DNA from 4 places in the Rhizobium hidalgonense genome. Region 1 is predicted to be linked to each of the others. Evidence: riboswitches for the same ligand, from Rfam matches in the RefSeq annotation. Region 1 holds a riboswitch; each other region holds the start of a gene.
What was found. Region 1 has a riboswitch for thiamine pyrophosphate ahead of thiM (hydroxyethylthiazole kinase). Riboswitches for the same ligand answer to the same signal wherever they lie in the genome.

Region 1 (5,976 bases):
AGCCCTTTCAGCGAGAAACGGATATTGACGTCCTGGCCGTTCATCAGCCGCACCAGCCCTTCGGCACTCGCGCCCTTTTTCAGCGCCGCGGCCGTCTTGGTATCCAGCGCCAACTGCGCCCAGCATCCGGTCTGGTTGCAGTTTCGGTAATCGAGCCTGGCGACGGGCTTGCCGTCCGCCTTGATCGACAGGCCCGAGGGCAGGAAGACGTTGAGCGGCAGAAGGGCAGTCAGCACCAGCGGCGGCTTGCCCTTGTCGGCCTTGCCTTGGGAGCCGGCCGGCAATGCTGAAATCGCCAGCGTCAGGATATTGACCGGCTTGCCGTCCTTGGCGACTTGCGCGACCTGTGCGACCTCGCAGGCCTCGGTGCCTTCAGCACCGGTGCAGCGATAATACCAGTCGTCGAATTTCTGTGATCTTATTGTCGGCGCCGATTGGGCCGGCGCCTGCACCTGTTCTTGATCCGCTGGAACGGCAGACTGCGCAAAAGACGGATTGGCACAAACAATATATATCAAAGCCGGGGCGATCGTCCGGAGGCCCCGCTTCATGCCGCTTTTCGAAAAGTATCTCATTTAAAATGCAACTTCAGGAAGATTTTATTCACGTGGCCAGTCATATCGCTACAATCCGCACCTCGGTCAACCTTAACGTGTCAGCACGGTAAAGTTTGCGTTAGGTATTTACTTCGCGTTCTGGGAGATTCCGTCCAGTCTGCCCGAGACCCCACTCTCGACGACATCGCCCGCCGATTCCAAAATTAGAATGAAACCGAGTGGCGAGGCATAGGAGACGACACGCAACTTACGCGAAGCTGGCCATCAGCTCGTTCTCATTGAAAATCAGGCGCATAGGCGGACGGGATGAATAATTCCGCGCTATCGGAAATCCATAGGATTTTGCGGAAGATGAGCCGCACTCATTTTGAAGAAGAGACGTTCCCAGGCGCTGGGATCATTTCCAATACTGCGCGCAAATACAGAGATGTATTTTAGAAATTCATTGCACCACCGGTTGCTATTGTTGTTCTTTCGTAAAAAGAGAGCACAACCGAATGGCGAAACGGTAATGCCGGCGTTGCTCGGAATGGAATCCGCCGATAACATTCGGGAAAATCATGTTAGCCGCGAATCGGCGATGCTGATCCTTCCTCTCTCGTGAAAGGCCGAGTTGCAGGGAACGATTTCACGCGCGGCGCAGCCGCAGGACTGTCATTTTCGAGATGACATCCGCCCCGTTCTCTGCGAAAAAGAACGTGATGAGAGACAGGGGCGTTCGTCGGAAGACGGGCTGAGAAGCACCCTTCGAACCTGAACCGGATAATGCCGGCGGAGGGAGTCGCTCGGGGTCGCGGTTTTGCCCGCACGAATTGCCCCGTGCCCGCCCCCGCCTGAAAGGGGCCACATGCAGACCAGGACCACGCCAGGAGCCATGCTGAAGGCGATGCGCGACAAGCCGCCGCTCGTTCAGTGCATCACCAATTACGTCGCGATGAATGTCGCCGCCAATGTTCTCCTGGCCGCCGGCGCCTCGCCGGCGATGGTGCATGCGGCCGAGGAAGCCGGCGAATTCGCCGGTATCGCCAATGCGCTGACCATCAATATCGGCACGCTGTCGACGCAATGGATCGACGGCATGCGGGCGGCGGCGAAGGCGGCGACCTCCGCCGGCAAACCCTGGGTGCTCGATCCGGTCGCCCATTATGCCACGGCGTTCCGCCGCGATGCGGTCGCCAGTCTGCTGGCACTCAAGCCGTCGATCATCCGCGGCAATGCTTCGGAGATCATCGCCCTTGCCGGCGGCGAGAGCCGCGGCCAGGGCGTCGACAGCCGCGACCCGGTCGAGCAGGCCGAAGGTTCGGCGCGATGGCTGGCTGAGCGGCAGCAGGCAGTGGTTGCCGTGACCGGCGCTGTCGATTTCGTCACCGACGGTCAGCAGGCAGTGCGCATAACGGGCGGCTCGGCCCTGATGCCGCAGGTCACTGCGCTCGGCTGCTCGCTCACCTGCCTGGTCGGCGCCTTTGCTGCGACCGCACCGGACGATCTGTTCGGCGCGACGGTCGCAGCGCTTGCAACCTTCGCCATCGCCGGCGAGGAGGCAGCGCTCGGTGCCGCCGGGCCCGGCTCCTTCGCCTGGCGCTTCCTCGATGCGCTCAACGCGCTCGACGCCGAAACACTCGACGCCAGAGCAAGGATATCGGCCGCATGAAGCATTTCGATCTTTCGCTCTATCTCGTCCTCGATCCCGAACTCTGTGCCGGGATCGGCATGGTCGAGACCGCCCGCCTTGCCGTTGCCGGCGGCGCGACGATGGTGCAGTTGCGCGACAAACGGGCCGGTACCACCGCGATGGTTGAGACCGGCCGCGCCTTGAAACAGGCGCTCGATGGCACCGGCGCCCTGCTGATCGTCAACGACGATGTCGAGGCGGCAATCGCCATCGGTGCCGACGGGTTGCATATCGGCCAGGAGGATATGGATGCGTTGACGGCGCGGGGGATGATCGGCCCCGAGATGATCCTTGGCCTGTCGGTCGAGACCGAAGCGCTTGCCGCTGCCGTCGATCCCAGCCTGGTCGATTATACCGGCGTCGGACCGGTCTTTGCGACGCCGACCAAGGCCGACCACAAGCAGCCGATCGGTTTTGACGGTCTGGCGAGGCTGGTGACTGCCTCGCCGGTGCCGTCGGTGGCGATCGGCGGCCTCAAGGCGGAGCATGTGGCCGAAGTCTTTGCCGCCGGCGCCAAGGGGCTTGCCGTGGTCTCAGCGATCGCAGGCACGCCGGACCCAGAAGCGGCGACACGCCGCATCGCCGCAGAAGTCCGAAAGGCCCGCGCATGATCCGCAACGTCCTCTCCATCGCCGGCTCCGACCCCTCGGGCGGCGCCGGCATCCAGGCCGATCTCAAGGCCTTTTCCGCCCGCGGCGTCTACGGCATGGCGGTGCTGACGGCGCTGACGGCGCAGAACACCCAGGGTGTCAGCGGGGTGCATCTGGTGCCGCCGCAATTCGTCGCCGACCAGATCAATGCCGTCTTTGCCGATGTACGCGTCGATGCCGTCAAGATCGGCATGATCGCCAATGCCGGCATCGCCGAGGCCGTCGCCGCAGCCCTTTCCGCCTCTCTGGCTGCAGCACCGGCCGACCGGCGCGCCATCCCTGTCGTCATCGACCCGGTGATGATTGCCAAGGGCGGCGCCGCCCTGCTCGCGCCCGAAGCGGTCGACGTGCTGACCCGCCGGCTGCTGCCGCTTGCCACCCTTCTCACCCCGAACCTGCCTGAGGCCGCCGCCCTGCTGCATCAGCCGGTCGCAACCGACCGCGCCGAGATGGCGGCGCAGGCCGAGCAACTGCGTGCGCTCGGCCCCGCCGCGGTGCTGGTCAAGGGCGGCCATCTCGACAGCGACGAGAGTCCCGACGTGCTGGCCACCGCCGGCGGTCTGCACTGGTTCGAAGCTTTGCGCGTGCCGACCAAGAACACCCATGGCACCGGCTGCACTCTGTCGAGCGCGCTGGCCGCCGAACTCGCCAAGGGCGCCCCGGTGCAGGAGGCCGTCGCCATCGCCAAGGATTACCTCGCCGCCGCGGTCGCCGCCGCCGGAACCCTCACCGTCGGCTCCGGCCATGGCCCGGTGCAGCATTTTCATGCGCTTTGGAAAGACAGCGAGTGAGCCGACCTTCTTAACAGCTTCACAAATATCATGACTGCGCTCAAGAACGGCCCGGCCTCCCCGGGCCGTTTTGCGTTCCCCTATCGGCCCAGCAGCCCCATTCAAAAAATCCCTGTTGACAAGCCCGGCGAGATAGCCAAGTCTATCTCATTAAAAGGGTATACATTCCGCAATAACGGAATAAAAGGAGGGATGACAGGTGCCAGACCTGCTTGTGAGCCTATATTCCACGGAACTCGCCGACCTGAAACAGAAAGCCGCTGATGCCGGCATCTCTGTCCGCCCAGCCCTCCCCCCGGAACTGCATCTCGTCACCGGCTGGGTGCGCGAACGCTTCAGCCAGAATTGGGCAAGCGAGGTCACCGTCGCCTTCTCCCGTCAGCCCGTTGCCTGCCTGATATCAGTCGAAGGCGGCAGGCTGCTTGGTTTTGCCTGCTACGACACCACCGCACGGGGTTTCTTCGGCCCAACCGGCGTCGATCCCGAAATGCGCGGCAGGGGTATCGGGCTCGCGCTGTTTTCCGCCTGCCTGCAGACGATGAAGGCGCTCGGCCATGCCTATGCATTCATCGGTGATGCCGGCCCGGTCGATTTTTACGCCAAGACCGCAGGCGCAATCACCATCCCTGCCCCCGACAGGGGCATCTACGAAGGCATGCTGCGAAGCACGCCGATCATCTGATCCCGGAGTTACAGAATTGTCCTCGACCCCACTCGCCCTTTTCGTCGGCCTGCCGAACCCTGCCATTTCGGATGATGAATTCGCCCTGTTCCGCGAGACCAATCCGCTCGGCCTCTTCGTCGGCCGCCGCAATCAGCGCGAGCCGGAGCAGACGAAGCGGCTGATCGAACGTTTCCGCGAGGCCGTCGGCCGCGACGACGCGCCCGTCTTCACCGACCAGGAGGGCGGCCGCGTCCAGCATCTCGACGCCGGCCCCTGGCCGCTCTTCCGCAGCTTCGGCCAGTTTGCCGAACTTGCCCGCCGCGATTTCGATCTCGGCAAAAAGGCACTGCGCCTTTCCTCCCAGGCCATGGGCGCGATGATGACGGAACTCGGCCTTTCCAGTGGCTGCTCGCCCGTTCTCGACCTCGTCTTCGAGACGACGAGCGCGGTCATCGGCGCCCGCTCTTTCGGCCCTGATCCCGATTTCATCGCTGCCCTCGGCCGCGAGGTGGTCGACGGCCTGCTCGAGACCGGCAACATGCCCGTGATGAAACACATTCCCGGCCATGGCCGCGCGACACTCGACTCCCATAAGGAGCGGCCGGTCGTCGATGCCAGCCGCGAGACGCTCACCGCCACCGATTTCAAGCCCTTTGTCGCGCTGAAGGACACGCCCTGGGCGATGGTCGCCCACGTCGTCTACTCGGCCTATGACGCGGAACTGCCGGCGTCGATCTCGCCTGTCATGTACAACGTGATCCGCAACGACATGGGTTATGAGGGCGTGCTGATCTCCGACTGCATCTTCATGGAATCGCTGCAGGGCACGCTGCCGGAACGCGTCAGACAGGTGCTCGACGCCGGCTTCGATATCGCCCTCCACAGCCACGGCGACATCCCCGAAAGCGAAGCCGCCGCCAAGGCCGCCCGGCCGCTGACAGAAGCCGCGCTGAAGCGCATCGCCGCCGGTAAAGCCCGCCTCGGTAATCTCAAGATCGACATCCACACCGCCCACGCCGAGGTCGAAAGCATGTTTGCAAGCGCGCCGGTCTCCTGACCGGCAGATTATTTTTCACCGCATAAGAAAAGGGGAATAGAACATGAAAAAATATCTTCTTGCCGCCGCAGCCCTGACGCTGTTTTCGGGATCTGCCCTGGCGCAGACGGTCCTGACCGCGAATATCGAACCGGCGACCACCTGGGTCCGCAACTTCAACCCGTTCAACCAGACCTCGGCGCGCCAGTCGACGCTCGACTTCATCTACGAGCCGCTTGTTATTTTCAACCGCTTCGACAGCAACAAGCCGGTCTATCGCCTGGCGGAAAGCTTCAAGCTCTCCGACGACCTGAAGAGCATCGATTTCAAGCTGCGGCCGAACCTGAAATGGTCCGACGGCAAGCCGCTGACGGCAGCCGACGTCAAGTTCACCTATGATTACCTGAAGAAGTTCCCGGCGCTCGACTTCGTCAGCATCTGGAGCTTCATCACCGACGTCAAGGCCGTCGACGGCCAGACGGTGCGCTTCACGCTCGCCAATCCGAGCTCGCTCGCCGCCGAGCAGATCTCGCAACTGCCGATCGTACCGGAACATGCCTGGAAGGACGTCGCCGATCCCGTCACTTTCGCCAACGAGAACCCGGT
Region 2 (5,976 bases), on a different replicon from region 1:
TAGAAGGGCGCCTCGCCGCAAACGGCAAGCTGCTTGTCCATATTTTCCTTGATCTTGTGCATCGGCACATGACCGGGCCCCTCGATCATTACCTGGCAGTCTTTGGCCCAGGCGATCTTCGTCAGCTCGCCGAGCGTTTCGAGTTCGGCAAATTGCGCCGCATCGTTGGCATCGGCGATCGAGCCGGGGCGAAGACCGTCGCCGAGCGAGAAGGAGACGTCATAGGCCCGGCAGATGTCGCAGATCTCCTCAAAATGCTCATAGAGGAAGCTTTCGCGGTGATGATGCAGGCACCACTTGGCCATGATCGAACCGCCGCGTGAGACGATGCCGGTCACGCGATTGACGGTGAGCGGGATGTAGTGCAGCCGCACGCCGGCATGGATGGTGAAATAGTCGACGCCCTGTTCGGCCTGTTCGATCAGCGTATCGCGATAGACCTCCCAGGTAAGGTCCTCGGCAATGCCGCCGACCTTTTCCAGCGCCTGATAGAGCGGCACCGTGCCGATCGGCAGCGGCGAATTGCGGATGATCCATTCGCGGATATTGTGGATGTTGCGGCCGGTCGACAGATCCATGACCGTATCGGCGCCCCAGCGGGCCGCCCAGACCATCTTCTCGACTTCTTCGGCCATCGAGGAGGTGACCGCGGAGTTGCCGATATTGGCGTTGATCTTCACCAGAAAATTCCGGCCGATGATCATCGGTTCGCTTTCGGGGTGGTTGATATTGGCCGGGATGATCGCCCGGCCGGCGGCGACTTCCCGGCGAACGAATTCCGGCGTCACATGATCCGGAATATCGGCGCCGAAGCTTTCGCCGTCGCGCACCAGCGCGTCGGTGCTGGCCCTGCGGCCAAGATTCTCGCGAATGGCGATGAACTCCATCTCCGGTGTGATGATGCCGGCCCGCGCATAGGCGAGCTGGGTGACGGCCTTGCCGTCCCTGGCCCGCAGCGGCCGGCGCCGCCCTGGGAATTCCGGCGTCAACCGGTCGGCGCTGACGAAGCCGTTGTCTTCGGGGCGGACATGGCGGCCGTCATAGGGTTCGACATCGCCTCGGGCCAGCACCCAGTCGCGGCGCAGGGGGGGCAGGCCCTGATCGATGTGGATGTCGGCGCCTTCGATCGTGTACGGACCGGAGGAGTCATAGACGACGACAGGCGGTTCGCCCGCGGTCGGGTGGACGCTGATTTCGCGCATCGGCACGCGGATATCGCTGTGGATATCTCCCGGGATATAGATCTTCTGCGATGCCGGCAGCGGGCCGGTGGTGACGGTCGGGGTGAGATTGTTTGCGGCAATGGTCATGGTTTTGAGGCTCCAATTGCAGTTGGAGACCCAGTCAATCAGCCGGAATGATGAAAAGACGCCGGCATGGATTCCACGCGTGAATCCGACGCCTTCGAGCGCTTGCACCGTCCCTACGCCAGTATGAACTGGATCAGGTTCAACGGGTCACTGCGCCACAACAGGCAAAGCCGTATTGTCCAGCAGTATCTCAGCCCCTTGCGGGACCCCCCTGGTGAATGCCGACAACCGTAAAGCGCGGTCGCTGATTGTGTCAAGCTTACAACTTCGCGTTCCGATTATAACCTCCGTCTCGGGGCCTGTTGCGTTACCGGTCGAACTGCGGCAAATGTCGTTTCACTCAACGTCAGGTGGATTTATGTCGTTTCGGATTGAACGTCTTGCGCTAGAACATCTCAATGGCGCCGCCGCTGTACTGGTCGGTGCCTATTCGGGACCGCCATGGAACGAGAATTGGTCGCTTGAAGCGGCGGTTGAAAATGTCAAAACCGTGCTTGAAACGCCCAGATCCATCGCCCTTGCGGCCATCGACGGAGGCAAGGTGCTGGGGATTGCATTGGGTATACGACAGCGGCGCCATGCGGGTCCGGTCATTTATCTTGATGAGCTTTCGGTGCTGCCTGAAGCGCAGGGTAGGGGAATAGGGACCGCGCTCCTGTCGGCCGTTTTTGAAGCAGCAAAGGCCGAAGGATGCAACAGCGTCTGGTTGGTCTCGCAGCGAGACGGTGCCTTGTCGAAATTTTATCAGCGCTGCGGATTCGCCGTCGGCGGCAATCTTGGCCTCTACTCCAAATCGAGCGCGTAGCGGTTAGGGCTGTATTGGCCTGTCATGAGGGGGAGCGGAAGAATGCAAGGCCCGTCACCCGCTATTCCACTTTGAACAATTGGTTTTAGAGCTGAAAATTGACCTGACCTCGCCCTGAATTTCCACCCGGCGGCGATTGGGGTCTCAGTGGTTTTTTGGGCGGTCAATCCGGCCGCAACGTCTTACCCGATTCCCCATCGAATAGATGAAGCTTTCCTGGTCGGGCAGTAATCGTCGCGACCTGCCCCGGCACAAAATCGTGACGGTCGGAAAGCACCGCGACAAGCTCGCCGGACCCGTAGCGCAGGAAGACCATCGTCTCATGGCCGGTGGGTTCGGTGACGTTCACGGTCGTGTCGAGGCCGCTTTGGCTGAGCGACAGGTGTTCGGGCCGCACGCCGAGCAGCACGGCCTGTCCGTCGGTCGCCTGCGGGGTGAAACCGAGCGCAATCTCGTCGCCGGTCTCGGTGACAAAGATCGCACCGTCGGCCTTGTAGCGGCCTTTCAGCAGATTCATCGACGGCGAGCCGATAAAGGCTGCCACGAATGTATTGCGGGGACGATCGTAGAGTTCGAGGGGAGTGCCGATCTGTTCGACCTTGCCGCCCTGCATCACGACGATCTTGTCGGCCATGGTCATCGCTTCGACTTGGTCATGGGTGACATAGATCGTCGTGGTTCTCAGCCGCTGGTGCAGTTCCTTGATCTCCTTGCGCATCTGCACGCGCAGCTTGGCGTCGAGGTTCGACAAGGGTTCGTCGAACAGGAAGACTTGCGGCGATCTGACGATCGCTCGTCCCATTGCCACGCGCTGGCGCTGCCCACCCGAAAGCTGGCGCGGATAGCGGTCGAGATAGGGTACGAGGTCAAGCGTTTCGGCCGCCGCCTGCAGCCGCTGCTTGATGATATCGGCCGGCTGCTTCTGCAGACGGAGCGCAAAGACCATGTTTTCGGCAACGGTCTTGTGTGGATAAAGCGCATAACTTTGAAAGACCATCGCGATGTCGCGATCCTTCGGCGGCAGATTGTTGACGATCTTTCCGCCGATCGAGATGGTGCCGCCGGTGATGCTTTCGAGCCCCGCGACCATGCGCAACAACGTCGATTTGCCGCAACCGGATGGGCCGACCAGCACCACAAATTCGCCGTCGCGAATGTCGATATCGACGCCATGCAGAATATTTACGGCGCCATATGCCTTCCGCGCCCCTGAAACATTGACTTCAGCCATGTGCCTCCCAATCGCCTTCCTGCCACCCCTGGGCAGTCCCAAGAGCAATGTTTTCTCGACAATATTCCAAGGCATCAGGCTCGGCGAAATCGCCCTCGGCCCCTGCCTGAAATACCGTCAGACCTCCTCCATGAAACGTTTCATTTGTTATTGACATTTCCCGCTTGCCGTCTAATTCTCGCTGCCGAGGCCGAGAGGAGCGGTTTTCAACAAGAATATGAAACGTTTCATTTCTTGTTACCAAATAGTTCTGCGCGAGACCAGTCCCAAAATCGGACCGGAGCCAATCCGGAAAGACCGGCTGGCGGCAGCGCACAAACGTGGAGGAGGAAAGCATGAAAGTTGAAATATACGATGCATTGATGCGCAGTCAGGCAAGCCGCCGCGATGTCCTGCGCGGAACGGCAAGCGTCGCGGCACTGCTTGGTCTATCGGGCGCGATGGGCGGACTTCCCGGCATGGCGTTCGCTGCCGATGATCTGCGCGCCCAGATCCTGCAGATTCCCGGCGTCGGCAAGGGCTCCCCAACGGATGCAGACTGGCAGAAGGTCGGCGAGCTCTGCCTCGGCCCAACCAAGGCCAACGTCAAGCAGGGCGAATTCGCCGGTGTCGAGCTGACCTTCATGGGGCTCAACAATCAGAACCTGCACAACTTCCTGTTCCGCGGCTTCCTGAAGCCGTGGGAAGCCTATACCGGCGCCAAGATCAACTGGATCGACCTTGCACAGGCGGACTACAACGCCCGCCTTCAGCAGTCGATCGCGACCGGCACGGTCGATTTCGACATTCTGGAAATGGGCGCACCCTTCGAAGGCGATACGGCCGGGCGAGGGCTTCTGGATGAGATGCCCGACTGGGTTGCAAAGCAGATCGAGGCCGACGACCTGGTGAGCTACCTGAAGCCACCGGTCGGCACCTGGGACGGCAAGACCTATCGCGTGACGATCGACGGCGACTGCCACACCTTCGCCTATCGCAAGGATTATTTCGGCGAAGGCTCGATCAGCGGCATGGCCGAGCCGCCGAAGACCTGGCAGGAGGTCAACGCCGCCTCCAAGGCGCTGATCGGCAAGACCGATCCGCTGACCAGTCAGCCGGCCTACGGCTATCTCGACCCGCTCAAGGGCTGGGGTGGTTTCGGCTTCTATTTCATCGAGAACCGCGCGACGGCCTATGCCAAATATCCTGGCGACCCGGCCTGGCTGTTCGATCCTGAAAACATGAAGCCGCTGGTCAATAACCCTGCATGGGTCCAGGCGATCCAGGACGTCTTGGATCTGATCGCGGCAAAGGCCTATCCGGCCGATCAGATCAATGCCGATCCCGGCACCACGGCCTTCTCGCAGTTCCTGGCAGGCACCGGCGCAATGCTGATGTGGTGGGGCGACGTCGGCTCCGGCGCGCGCACCTCGGACACCTCGGTCGTTGGCGATGTGGTGGGCTTCGGTATCAACCGCGGCTCGAACCGGGTCTACAACCGCAAGACCGGGCAATGGGAAGACAAGTATAACGAAGCGCCCAACATGGCCTATCTCGGCTGGGGCATCTATGTCACCAAGCAGGTCTCCGGCGACGAGAAGAAGCGCAAGGCGGCCTGGTCCGCCGCCGCCCATCTCGGCGGCAAGGATCTGTCGCTGTGGACGTCGGCCTATCCCTCCGGGTTCCAGCCCTACCGCCAGTCCAACTTCAACTACGACGAATGGGAAAAGGCAGGTTACGACCGCGCCTATATCGAGGACTATCTGGGTTCGAATGCGGACAGCTACAACCACCCGAACGCCGCCATCGAACCGCGCATTCCCGGTATCTTCCAATATTACTCCGTCGCCGAAGACGAATTGGCAAAGGGTTTTGCCGGGCAATACAAGTCGGCGCAGGAGACCGCGGATGCGATTGCGGCCGCCTGGGAAAAGATCACCGACCAGATCGGCCGCGACAGCCAGCTGAAACTCTATCGGTCGAGCCTCGGGCTCTGACCGTTCGACACCAATAGGCCGGCGGACCGGAAGCGGTTCGCCGGCGCTCATTCTGTCCGGGCGAGGAAAATCATGTCGACAGTTGAAGGCGACCTGCTTCACACGGTCGAAGCCGGCTCCATTTCCGCGAGCCGTCGTTTCTGGGGCCGCGCGGCCCTGTGGCTGAGCGCCATATGGTTCATAACGTCCTTCGCACTGCAGGGTGCCCATGAGCTAGGCTGGACCGGTTGGGGCTTCGCGAACTGGCGGCCGGTGCTTTATGCCTATTTTCTCTGGGCCGCCGTTCTTTGCGTCACGCGCGTCGTCATCCACGGCGAGGCAGGCAAGAAGGCGCTTTTTATTCTGCCCGCCGCGCTTTTCGTCGTGTCGATGGTGGTGTTCCCGCTGCTCTTTGCGCTGTGGATCGGCTTTTCCGATTGGAACCTCGCCTCGTCGACCGGGCGGCGCTTCAACGGGCTCGACAATGTGCGCCGGATGATCGCCGATCCGTTCTACGCCAATGCGCTGCTGAACATGGTCCTTTATTGCCTGGCCATCGCAATCGAATATGCGATTGCCTTCGGCCTGGCGCTACTCCTCAACCAGGAGATTATTGCCCGAAAATTCTGGCGGGTAACCTTCCTCGTCCCCTTGATGCTGTCGCCGGTCGCAGTG
Region 3 (5,976 bases), on a different replicon from region 1:
GCCGAACCAGCCGATCATCGCAGCCCCGATGCCGGACGTGATGTGGTCGTAGCCCGGCGCGATATCGGTAGTTAACGGTCCGAGTGTATAAAAGGGCGCCTCGCCGCAGACCGCGAGCTGCTTGTCCATGTTTTCCTTGATCTTGTGCATCGGCACATGGCCGGGACCTTCGATCATCACCTGGCAGTCTTTCGCCCATGCGATCTTTGTCAGCTCTCCCAGTGTTTCCAGCTCGGCGAACTGCGCCGCATCATTCGCGTCAGCGATCGAGCCGGGGCGCAGGCCATCGCCGAGCGAGAAGGAGACGTCATAGGCGCGGCAGATGTCGCAGATCTCATCGAAATGCTCGTAGAGGAAGCTTTCGCGGTGATGATGGAGACACCACTTCGCCATGATCGAGCCGCCGCGCGAGACAATGCCGGTGACGCGGTTGACAGTGAGCGGGATGTAGTGAAGCCGCACGCCGGCATGGATGGTGAAATAGTCGACGCCCTGTTCGGCCTGTTCGATCAGCGTGTCACGATACACCTCCCAGGTCAGGTTCTCGGCAATGCCCTCGACCTTCTCCAGCGCCTGATAGAGCGGCACGGTACCGATCGGCACCGGCGAATTGCGGATGATCCATTCGCGGATGTTGTGGATGTTGCGGCCGGTGGAGAGATCCATGACCGTGTCAGCGCCCCAGCGGGTCGCCCAGACCATTTTCTCAACCTCCTCCGCCATCGATGAGGTGACGGCCGAGTTGCCGATATTGGCGTTGATCTTCACCAGAAAATTGCGACCGATGATCATCGGTTCGGCTTCCGGATGGTTGATGTTGGCGGGGATGATCGCCCGACCCGCCGCCACTTCCTGCCGGACGAATTCCGCCGTCACATGGTCCGGAATTTGGGCGCCGAAACTTTCGCCGCTGCGGACCATGGCTCCGGCCCTCGCTTTGCGGCCGAGATTTTCGCGGATGGCGATGAACTCCATTTCCGGCGTGATGATACCGGCGCGCGCATAGGCGAACTGGGTGACGGCCTTGCCGTCCTTTGCGCGCAGCGGCTGGCGTAGCGCGGGGAATTCGGGCGTCAGCCTTTCGCCGCTGGCAAAGCCGTTGTCTTCGGGACGGACATGACGGCCCTGATAGGCCTCGACGTCGCCGCGGGCGAGAACCCAGTCACGTCGCAGTGAGGGCAGCCCTTGTTCGATGCGGATCTCGGTGCCCTCGATCGTATAGGGGCCGGAGGAGTCGTAGACGACGACGGGCGGCTCGCCCGATGTCGGATGCAGGCTGATTTCGCGCATCGGCACGCAAATGTCGGGATGGACGTCCCCCCGAATGTAGATCTTCCTGGATGCCGGCAAGGGGCCGGTGGTGACGGATGGGGTGATATTCTTTGCGGCGATATTCATGGTTTGAGGCTCCAAGTTTTCGATTGGAGACCCAGTCCTCAGCCGGAATGATGAAAAGACGCCGGCACGGATTCGACGCGTGAATCCACTGCCTTCGAGCGCTTGCACCGTCCCTACGCCAGTATGAACTGGATCAGGTTCAACGGGTCACTGCGCGCGATAGCAGTATCTCAGCCCCTTGCCGGGACCCCCCTGGTGAATGCGAAAAAGGGTAGAGGCTTGCCGAGGGAGCTGTCAAGCGACAACTGCAATGGCGTAGGGACAGGTTACACACAGGCTATCGTGCGTGGAGCCCGCGATCAAACGAATGGAATACCGGCAGCAAGATTTTACTTTCCTACCATCTTTCGATGCCGTGATGGTTCACACCTGTTGAAGCCTATGTACCCGAGCCGTCCTTTGCTGGCGTCGAATTCATGTCGTCCATGATATCCTCGGTCGGCTCGCCGATCTGATTTGCAAGCGTTCGACTGAGACGGCGCTTCCATCCCGACATATGGAAACCTGATAGATGTTGATTTCAAAGAAGGCACGCGAAGCTGCTCGTCTTCAGTCCAAGCCCTGTACTCGATTACGGCGATCAATGTCGATTGCAGCAAGACGTCACTCTACTAGCGGGCGCCAATGATGATCGCAGGGAAAGGTTGACCCCCGGAGGCAAGGGTCGTCCACTCCTTCACCACGTTAGACCTGTACTCCATCGCACAAACTGCTAAAAAGAGCGCCCGCGGAAATCGGAGAAATCCACCCCTGCCGGACGCGGTCGGTAGCGGTGGAACTAGAAACCTTTTGTTTTCCGGCCGCCAGAAGGAAGCTTAAAGACATGAACATGGCCTCGAAGATTGCGAAATCCCCTGCTGTCCCATCCATCGGCGCCCTGCTTGCAGAGGCTCGCCAGGCTCGCGGCTATTCTTTGGACGACCTCGCAGAAACCACCGGTCTGACCGTGGCCGAGGTGACAGCTCTTGAGAACGACGCGGATTTTGACGCCTCAAGGATACGAAGGACCGCGGCCGCTCTAGGAGTTAGGCAAAATCTGAAGCACGCGTCGCGCTGAACTCGTACGCAGCTGACCTAAGGAGGGCGCCTGCAGCAACTCACCGGGTACAGGACGCGCTTAGTGGGAAGCCCTTCAACGCCCCTAAGGTTTATAGGGCCATCCAGGCTTCAGACTCAGTCGGGCTGGACGCTTCCGCCTAGTTGGCTGGCCCGAATGAATTGGCTAGCGCCTGAGTCATTCGTCGCGCCCTTGCTGTGTAGAGACAGCTTGCCGACTGCGATTGGTGTCGCGATCATCGTGGCACGGTGATCAATCAGCGATCTCACGATTTTATTCTTCCAGCAATCGCAACACTGGCGGCGCGCCATATGCGCGGAATTATCAAAAGGCATTCTCGAGGGGAAGCAGCGAACATATATTCGCGGCGGCCAATCCTGTTCGTAAACGCTGTTCCGGTCCCACGTTGTTCTTGCCGCACTAATCTGTGATGGGATTGGCGGCACTGGTCAACAACGAGCTGTACAGGGACCTGTACACGCCCACGAGCCTTGCCAGACTTGCTGTTGCGGGCCAGTCGAAGCAACGGTGGGGGCCGGCATTGCATTGGGGAATCAGCGTGAACGCCAAGGCTCAGCAAAAGATGATCGTCATCCGCGCAATTCTCACGGTGATCTGCTTCGCAGGCGGTTTCGTTGTTCCTCTTCTCTTCCTTCTGGCTGCCTTCTTCGCCTCGACGATTTACAACATCGTGGATCCGAAGCCGGACCCTCCGGTCGACGCCTGGTAGGCTCGGCGTTGGACGGCGACATTGGAAGATCCGGATCGGAAGAGCTACTTCCTGCCGTTCTGTGAATCACCGGCCGAAGAAGCGTTTCTCGAAGCGAGGATCGCGGATTACAAGTTGCTGCCGCGCAGTGGCGTGCTGTTCGGCTCGGGTCTCTTATTGAACCTGCAGGTCTAGCACAAGCCGTATCGGCTAGACTTTCTTGCGAACGAATGGCTGCTGATCGACAATCGATTTCGTTGTATCGACGCCACTTCTTGCTGCCCAGGATCACCGGAATCATCTTGGTTGGCCGGAATGCGGCAAAAGCAGCATGCGCACTGTCGAAGTGCCGCCTTCGAGCGAGTGGCGGGTTACGCATTGGCTCGGGATGTTGCTCCCCGTAGGACCTCGGAGACCAGCGCGAGCTCATCGTCATTGCTGTAGTAGTGAGGCGAAAAACGGATGGCGTCGTTCCTGACGCTGCATTTCACGTCGGCAGCATCCAAGTCTGCAAACAGTACGCTGGTGGCCACCTTTGGATTCTTCAGCAGGATGATGCCCGACTGGGATTCTTCCGGCCAATCACTCATGATTTCGTACCCTGCGGATTTAGCCTGCCTCCGAATCCGCGCTCCGAGTTCCATAACATAGCTCTCGATCTTCTCCATGCCGATGGAATCGATCTCTTCAAGTCTCTTGGCCAATCCGAAGATGCCTGCGCCGTTCTCGGTGCCTGGTTCGAACCGCTTGGCGTCTGGAAGAAAATCGAGAACACGATGAAAGGAGAAGGCGTCGTTCACACTCAACCAACCGACAATGCGCGGCTTGATGCGTTCGAAAGCCCTCTCGGAGAACGCGGCGAAGCCTATTCCGACTGGTCCGAGCATCCATTTATGGGCGCTCACAACGAGGACATCTACGCCTTCGCCCTCCATGTCCACGCTCAGCACCCCGACCGACTGCGTGCCGTCGACGACCAACAATGCGTCGTGATCGGCGCAGATTTGCGAGAATCCGGCGAGATCGACCCGGAAACCGCTGTAGAACTGAACATGGCTCACTGCGACCAGTTTCGTCCTGCTGTCGACCAGGAAACGAAGATCATCTGGAGCAAGCGCTCCGTTGCGCGCCTTCATCGTGCGGATTTCCACACCTTGCTGGGAAAGCGTCTCCCAGATGAGAAAGTTTGAGGGAAATTCGAGCTCAGGAACCACCAGGTTGTCACCAGGCTTCCAATCGATTCCCAAGGCGACGAGCGACAGGCCATGCGAGGTGTTCTGGATGTAGGCAATCCGTTCCGCAGTCGAGCCAACAAGTTTGGCGGCAAGGCTGCGTCCTTTGTCGCATGTCGGCGCGCTTGCCACCATGATCCCGGACGTGTCCGTGGCATGGAGTGTCGCCTGCCGGGCGATCGCATCCCGCACGCCGATCGATATAGGGGAAACAGCGGCGTTGTTCCAATAGATGCATTCTTTGACGATCGGGTATTGGCTGCGGATGAATGCGAGTTCGGCCGCGTTCAGATAGGTCTCGTGCCTCGTTGAAGCGTGTGCGTTCATGCATGATCTCGGTGAAAAAAATGGCGCAGTTTCCGTCGGCTCCCGTTGCTCGTGAATTCGGTCACGAAGCGAGGGTGAAAGCGAGCGGATGGCGCTCATCCGCTCGTAAGGGGCTTATTCGGCAATCTGATCGACAGAGGTGATGATACGGGATTTTTTGACCGCCGCGAGCGACATGCCATACTTGTCGAGGACGGTCTTGTACTTGCCGTTGGCGATGAGTTCCTGAAAAATTGCCTGCATCATTTCAGCTGAGGCCTTGTCGCCTTTCTGGACGGCGACGCCCAAAGGTAGGACATCGTAGACTCCCGGAGCAACGACGAGCTTTCCTTTGCTGGTCTGCTCGTAATATCCAGCCGCGGTGGAGTCGTCGAAACGAGCGTCGGCCCGACCTGTTAGCACCGCTTGGATCGTGTCTTTCTGCTCGGGATAGATGACCTTGTCGATCTTGGGCAGGTTGGATTTCGCGCAGTCCTCGCTCAGCTTGTCCGCGGTGAAATCGGCCGCCGATCCGGTCTGGACCGCCACCCGCTTGCCGCACAGGCTCTTCGCATCCGAGATGGAGTCTTTCTTGTCAGGGAGAACCATCGCCACGGTTCCGGACTGGAGGAACGTGACGAAGTCGACCTGCTTCAAGCGATCTTCCTTCACCGTGAACGTCGCCCACGCTACCTTGACCCTTCCGGCCGCGAGCGAAGGAATTTGAGAAGCGAAAGGTATGCGCTGAAGGTCGAGTTTAGCCGTGATGAGCTTCGCCGCCTCGTGCGCCAAATCCACGTCCAGGCCAGCCGGCTGGCCGCTTGCATCTACGAACTCAAATGGGGCGTAGTCGAGCCCATTGGCGATTGTGAGCGTACCCGACGACTTGACGGATTCCGTGACCGGAATCTCCGCTCCGATGGCGTTCTGGGCAAGCGCGAGGGCGACGAAAATACCCAGATGCGTGGCTTTCATGATGATCCCCTTTTTTGGACGTTGGCGTTAGCACGGGTAAGGAAGCACATCCTGAGCAGTGAATCGAATTGAAAAGATGCATTGACAATATGAGCTGCATTCATGATCTTTTGCGGACCGCCGATATCTTTTGACGGCGAGCAAAAGCACCCGAGGGTCCCGATATGGCCGAGTTCTCTTTGAACCAACTCGATCTCAACCTCCTAAGGACCTTCGACGTCCTCATGCGGGAGCGGAGTGTGACCAGGGCTGCGGACAGACTTGGGCGCACCCAGTCAGCCATAAGCCATTCACTGAGC
Region 4 (5,976 bases), on a different replicon from region 1:
GGACAGCGGGCTGCCTGCAGCGGTGATCAGATGATAGCGCTCGGCATAGAGCGGAACGCTGGTGACACGGCCGAGCGGCTCGTTTTCGAGATAGGTGATGCCGGCATCGATTTCGAGGTTTTCCAGCATGCTCAGCACCTGCAGCGAATTGCGCGAGACGATCGAAAAGGTGACGCCGGGATGCCGTTCCTGAAAGGGCGTGGTGATGCGCGAAAGCATGGCGAGCGCCGTCGGAATGGCGGCAAGGCGAATGTGGCCGGAAAGGCCGCGGCGGGCGGCGCGCATTTCCTCGCGCATGGTTCGGGCATCGCCGACGATGCGCCGGGCCCATTCCAGCACGCGCTGCCCCTCCGGCGTCAGCCCCTGGAACCGCGAGCCGCGCTGCACCAGCATGACCCCCAATTGATCTTCGAGCTGCCGGATGGCGGCCGACAGCGTTGGTTGCGAGATCCCGCACTCCTCGGCGGCGCGGCCGAAATGCTTTTCATTGGCGAGGGTGATGAAGAATTCCAGCTTGTCGATCATCCGGTCTCCCGCGACATTTCGCGTCCGGCCTCATCTTCGACGTAGCAGCCGTGCTCCGCAAGGGCGGTCGCTGAAGCGCGTCGCGATCTTTCAGATTCGCTTGTCGCACTTTTAAATGTTTTTTCGCGTGTCGTTATCTCAAAACCGCCGCTCACTTTTGCGCGGCGGGTTTCAATAGCTTTCGACAATCGGAAAAAGCTCGAACAGTGATTCGAGGAAGGCAAGCACGCTGACATTGCCGATACTGTAATAAACCAGCCTGCCCTGGCGGCGCGTATTGACCAGGCCTTCGAGCCTCAAACGCGCAAGCTGCTGCGAAACCATCGCCTGCTGTATGCCGAGAATATTTTCGATTTCACCGACCGTCCGCTCCTGTTTCGCCAGTATGCAGAGGATCAGAAGGCGGGTGTGATGCGCCAAAGCCTTCAGCAGATCGCTCGCTTCATGGGCTTTTCCAGCGAGTATGTGCAAGTCCTGGCCGGTCATCCCCGGCTCCGGTTTAGGCAACGGCATTCGATATCTCGGAAGGGAGAAAGTGTAGTCAATCAGCACAATAGCATATTCGCACAAGCGAATTGGTCAATAGCGATGAAATGCCAAAAAAGGTCCAAACAAATCAGCAGATAAGCTGTCCGCCATTGATCTCGATCACCTGGCCGGTAATGTATCCCGATAGTAAGGGAGCCGCCAGGAACAGATAGGCGGGAGCGCAATCCTCCGCCGTGCCGAGCCGCTGCAGGGGGATGGATTTCCGGGTTTGCTCCAGCTTTTCTCGGGAGGAATAGCGCTCGTGGAAATCCGTCTCGATCGTTCCCGGCGAGACGCAGTTGACGCGGATGCCATCCGGGGCAAGCTCGCGGGCAAGCGCCTTGGAATAGGTCGCAACGAAGGCTTTCGAGGCCGAATAGATCGAGGAGCCGGGGCTGCCGCCGGTCAGCGCCGAGATCGATACGGTGTTGACGACGGCAGCACCCTCGGCCGCCTTCAATGCCGGCAGCAATGCGCGCGTCAGCGCCACCACCGACGTCTGGTTCAACCGTATGACCGCCTCGTACTCCGCGTCGGTCAGCGTGGCAGCGGGAAAACGGCCAAGCATGGTGCCGGCATTGTTGACGAGCACATCGACCCTGTCGAAGAAACCGAGAACATCTTCGGCAAATTGCGCCGCCCCGCCGGCGGCGGAGAAATCGGCATGCAGCAGCAGCGCCCGTCTTTCCGATTCAGCCGTCAGCAGGAAATCCGGCAGGTCCCGCCCCGGCTTGCGCCCGGTATGGACGATCACCTTGGCACCGCAATCCAGGAACTGCCGAGCGACTTCGAGGCCGATGCCGCGGCCGGCGCCGGTGACGACGACATTGCGATTTTCGAACAGTCTGGGATGAAACACGAAGCCGTCCTCTTAGAGCATGACGCCGAAAAGTGTGAGCGGTTTTCGGACGACGTCATGCTCTGGCTCTAGAATTTGGAACAGGATTCAGATTTGAGGCCGACACGGCCTAAAATCATCCTGTTCTAGCGGCCAGTGCCGCCGGTTGCAGCACTCGCCCTTAACATATGAGCGCGCCGGCCGAAAGAAAGGAGCGTATCGATCTTTCCGCGGGAGCTCGTCTAAACCCCTTGCTTAGCTTTCGGTCTCCAGCAGCCGCGCCCCCGGCCCTTCCTTGCCGAGCCGGTCGCCGGGATTGCGCAGCGGACAGCTATCGACCGACAGGCAACCGCAGCCGATGCAGCCGGTCAGGCGGTCGCGCAGCAGGCTGAGCCGGCTTATTCGCGCGTCGAGATCGTCCTTCCAGCGCGCCGACAGCGTCTGCCAATCGGCGGCCGTCGGCGTGCGCCCCTGCGGCAGAGATTCGAACGCCGCCTGGATTTCGGCAAGCGGAATGCCAACCCGCTGCGCCACCTTGATGATCCCGAGCCGGCGAAGCACATCACGCCCATAACGGCGCTGGTTGCCGCGGGTGCGAATGCTCGAGACCAACCCCCTGGTCTCGTAAAAATGCAGCGCCGAGACCGCAATGCCGCTGCGTTCCGCCACCTCGCCGACCGTCAGCAGCTTGCCGAGCGGAGTTGCAGGAATCCTATCCATTGCCTCTTGACCTCAATATTGGTTGAGGTTTTATATCTCTTGCTCCAGCAATCGTAAAGCCCAATCGGGCGCTCGCACCTTATGCCGATATTGCCGCCTGAGGCAGCAAGCTGTCGTCCCGTTCCCGGCAGGTACGGGACCGCCGAGGACCACCCGAGCGGGATCCCGCTCGGGTGTTTCCCTGACATTGGGTCCCTTCCGACCACGCGGACCGGTTGGCAATTTTGCGGTTGCCGGAAGAAAAGCCGGGTGATAGTTTCCGCCGAAATAACAGGGGAGCTCCGTATCGCCGGGGCTGAGATGTGAGGCGCAAACCTCTGGACCCTTCAAAGCTGATCTGGGTAATGCCAGCGGAGCGAGGTTCAGATGGTCTCAGGCGCACAAGTGTCACTCTATCCGATGTCCGGCAATTTCGTCGGCATCATCCGCGATGCCGTCACGGCGCCCGATCCCTATCGCGACCGGCTGCGCATCGAGACCGACCATATATCCTGAAATCGAGCGCTGATGACACCGTCGCAACCTTCCCGCCTCGCCGCGCTCGGCGCCGCTCTCACCCGGGGCATACCCGCCTTGCTCGCAGGCTGCGCCTTTTTGGCGGCATGGGAACTCTATGTCGATCTTTCCGGGATCAAACCGTCCATCCTGCCGGCGCCTTCGCGCATCGTCACCCAGGGCTGGCTGAACCGCGAGGCGTTGATCGCAAATACCTGGCCGACGCTCGGCGCCACACTCGGCGGCTTCGCGCTGTCGCTGGCCTTCGCCTTCGTCGCATCGATCCTGATGGATTTCATGCCCTTCATGCGCCGGGCATTGCTGCCGATCTTCATCGCCAGCCAGACCCTGCCGCTAGTGGCGATCGCACCGCTCGTCGTCCTCTGGTTCGGTTTCGGCCTCCTACCGAAGATTCTGCTGGTGGCGCTCGTTACCTTCTTCCCGCTGCTCGTCGCCCTGCTGCAGGGCTATGAATCGACCGACCGCGACATCGCCGAATTGCTGCATTCGATGAAGGCGAGCCGCTGGCGCATTTTCCGCCTGGCACGGCTTCCCTCCGCGCTGCCCTATTTCTTCGCCGGCCTGAGGATCTCGATCACCTATGCCGTCGTCGGCGCGATATTTGCCGAATATGCCGGCGCCGCCCGCGGCCTCGGCATCTACATTCTCAACGCCAAGAACAATTTCCGTCCCGATCTCGTGCTCGCCGCCGTCCTCGTCAGCGCCGTGCTCACCCTCTGCCTGTTCGGGCTGACGCTATTGATCCAGCGCCTGCTGATGCCCTGGCAACCATCCGGGGAGCGGCGCCGATGAGCGACAGAATGGTTGAACTGCGCAATATCTCGAAATCCTTCGACGGCATGCAGGTGCTGGGCGATATTTCGCTCAACGTCGCAGACGGCGAATTCGTCTCGATCGTCGGCCCGTCCGGCTCCGGAAAATCGACGGTGCTGCGACTGCTGACGCAGGCACTTCGTCCCGATTCCGGCGCACTGCTTTTCAACGGCACGCCACTGGAACAGGCACCGCATGCCTTCGCCTTCATGCCACAGCGCGATGCGCTGATGCCCTGGCGCCGGATCATCGACAATGCGGCACTTGGCCTCGAGGTGCGGGGCATGGGCCGACGGGCTGCCCGCAATGTTGTGGCGCCCCTGTTCGAAAGCTTCGGTCTTGCCGGCTTCGAACACCATTATCCCTCCGAACTGTCAGGCGGCATGCGCCAGCGCGCCGCCCTGCTGCGCACCGTCGTCCAGACCCAGGACATGCTGCTGCTCGACGAACCGTTCGGCGCGCTCGACGCGCTGACGCGCACGCAGATCCAGGAATGGCTGCAGGGCATGTGGACGGAACACCGCTGGACGGCGCTGCTGATCACCCATGATGTTCGCGAGGCCGTGTTCCTCTCGGACCGCATCTACGTGCTTTCGGCCCGCCCGGCGCGTATCATCCGTGAATTCCGCGTTCCCCTGCCCCGCCCGAGAAGCCTTGCCGATCTCGGCTCGCCGGCGGCCCAGGCGATCGAAACCGAAATCCTGCAAACCCTGCTTCATCCGCTGGAACAGGATGATTTTAGGCCGATCGGCCTAAAATCGGAATCCTGTTCGAATTTAAAGAGTTAGAGCATGATGCCGAAAACAGCTCACGCATTTCGGCACCATGCTCGAGAGACCTGAGGAGGTCACAATGCTGCTTCTCACCCGTCGCCAGACGATCTTCGCCGCCATCGCGGCAAGCCTTGTCGGCCGGCCTGCCTTCGCCCAGTCGGCGCCCGCAAAGGCTCGCATCGCACTCGACTGGACGCCCAACACCAACCATATCGGCATCTATGTCGCCAAGGCGAAGGGCTTTTATGCCGCGGCTGGCCTCGATGTCGAAATTCTTCCCTTTGCCGATACCAGCGCCGGAACGCTGGTATCGAACGGTGTCGCTGATTTCGGTATCAGCAGCGAGATCGAGGCGATCACGCAGCGCGCCGCCGGCGGCGACGTGAAAATGGTCTACGGCGTCGTCCAGACCGAAACAGCGCGGCTGATCTTCAAGGGCGGACGCGACGACATCAAGAGCCCCAGGGACCTCGACGGCAAGACCTATGGCGGCTTCGGCGGCACGTGGGAAAGCGCGTTGGTCTCTGCGATGATCCGCAATGATGGCGGCAAAGGCGAGGTCAAGACTGTCACCCTCGGCACCTCCGCTTACGAGGCGCTGGACAACGGCTCGATCGACTTCACCCTGGAGATCTATACCTGGGAAGGCGTTGCTGCCGAATTGGAAAACAGGAAGATTGCCCGGTTCCACTATTCCGACTATGGCATTCCAGACGAGCAGACCACGGTCATCGTTTCCAGCGATACCTATCTCTCGGCCAATCGGGACAATGCCCGCGCCTTCATTCAGGCGACGCGAAAAGGTTATGCCTATTCCATCGATCATCCCGACGAAGCCTGCGCGCTGCTGATATCAGAGAGCAACGGCGCGCTGATGAATACCGAATTGGTGAAAGCTTCGCAGACGGCACTGATCGAAGGACACTTTTTGAAGTCCGAGGCCGGTGTGATCGGCACCCTCGATCCGACAAAGGCCGATGCGATCGGCGGCTTCCTGGTCGAGAACGGCATTCTGGTCGATGCGAATGGCGCCGCACTCAAGGACAAGCCGGACTTTTCGACCTTTTATACCAACGAACTGCTGGACTGAGCTCAGCCCCGACCTTGCCCGCCGCGGCGTTCCACGGCAAAGTCCTCGGGCACTGCATGATTTCTTAAATCGGAATCGGTATAAGAAAAATGATGCAGCATTCAAAGTGTTACAGCGCCTTTGCGCATCGCTAGAGCAATCCCAGGAAAAGCGCGACGTGGTTTTCCGTCCGG

Region 2: linked by a shared signal. The riboswitch ahead of thiC (phosphomethylpyrimidine synthase ThiC) and the one ahead of thiM (hydroxyethylthiazole kinase) in region 1 are both predicted to bind thiamine pyrophosphate.
Region 3: linked by a shared signal. The riboswitch ahead of thiC (phosphomethylpyrimidine synthase ThiC) and the one ahead of thiM (hydroxyethylthiazole kinase) in region 1 are both predicted to bind thiamine pyrophosphate.
Region 4: linked by a shared signal. The riboswitch ahead of FFM81_RS01490 (YkoF family thiamine/hydroxymethylpyrimidine-binding protein) and the one ahead of thiM (hydroxyethylthiazole kinase) in region 1 are both predicted to bind thiamine pyrophosphate.

The regions. Positions count from the first base shown of each region.
Region 1 covers NZ_CP054029.1:94,242-100,217, reverse strand. Annotated here, with positions in the region: gene FFM81_RS29335 (invasion associated locus B family protein) at 1-575, opposite strand, end outside; TPP riboswitch at 1,258-1,354, shown strand; gene thiM (hydroxyethylthiazole kinase) at 1,405-2,208, shown strand; gene thiE (thiamine phosphate synthase) at 2,205-2,840, shown strand; gene thiD (bifunctional hydroxymethylpyrimidine kinase/phosphomethylpyrimidine kinase) at 2,837-3,670, shown strand; gene FFM81_RS29315 (GNAT family N-acetyltransferase) at 3,870-4,352, shown strand; gene FFM81_RS29310 (glycoside hydrolase family 3 N-terminal domain-containing protein) at 4,369-5,391, shown strand; gene FFM81_RS29305 (ABC transporter substrate-binding protein) at 5,435-5,976, shown strand, end outside.
Region 2 covers NZ_CP054028.1:1,436,328-1,442,303, reverse strand. Annotated here, with positions in the region: gene thiC (phosphomethylpyrimidine synthase ThiC) at 1-1,310, opposite strand, end outside; TPP riboswitch at 1,403-1,533, opposite strand; gene FFM81_RS28075 (GNAT family N-acetyltransferase) at 1,669-2,115, shown strand; gene FFM81_RS28070 (ABC transporter ATP-binding protein) at 2,279-3,346, opposite strand; gene FFM81_RS28065 (hypothetical protein) at 3,339-3,590, opposite strand; gene FFM81_RS28060 (extracellular solute-binding protein) at 3,682-5,322, shown strand; gene FFM81_RS28055 (carbohydrate ABC transporter permease) at 5,395-5,976, shown strand, end outside.
Region 3 covers NZ_CP054030.1:43,840-49,815, reverse strand. Annotated here, with positions in the region: gene thiC (phosphomethylpyrimidine synthase ThiC) at 1-1,398, opposite strand, end outside; TPP riboswitch at 1,491-1,602, opposite strand; gene FFM81_RS31405 (helix-turn-helix domain-containing protein) at 2,222-2,455, shown strand; gene FFM81_RS31400 (hypothetical protein) at 2,892-3,185, shown strand; gene FFM81_RS31395 (hypothetical protein) at 3,207-3,359, shown strand; gene FFM81_RS31390 (aminotransferase class V-fold PLP-dependent enzyme) at 3,536-4,723, opposite strand; gene FFM81_RS31385 (ABC transporter substrate-binding protein) at 4,838-5,677, opposite strand; gene FFM81_RS31380 (LysR family transcriptional regulator) at 5,842-5,976, shown strand, end outside.
Region 4 covers NZ_CP054027.1:315,405-321,380, reverse strand. Annotated here, with positions in the region: gene FFM81_RS01510 (LysR family transcriptional regulator) at 1-525, opposite strand, end outside; gene FFM81_RS01505 (ArsR/SmtB family transcription factor) at 697-1,038, opposite strand; gene FFM81_RS01500 (SDR family NAD(P)-dependent oxidoreductase) at 1,142-1,912, opposite strand; gene soxR (redox-sensitive transcriptional activator SoxR) at 2,147-2,611, opposite strand; TPP riboswitch at 2,874-2,987, shown strand; partial or broken gene FFM81_RS01490 (YkoF family thiamine/hydroxymethylpyrimidine-binding protein) at 2,978-3,103, shown strand; gene FFM81_RS01485 (ABC transporter permease) at 3,119-3,919, shown strand; gene FFM81_RS01480 (ABC transporter ATP-binding protein) at 3,916-4,728, shown strand; gene FFM81_RS01475 (ABC transporter substrate-binding protein) at 4,793-5,803, shown strand.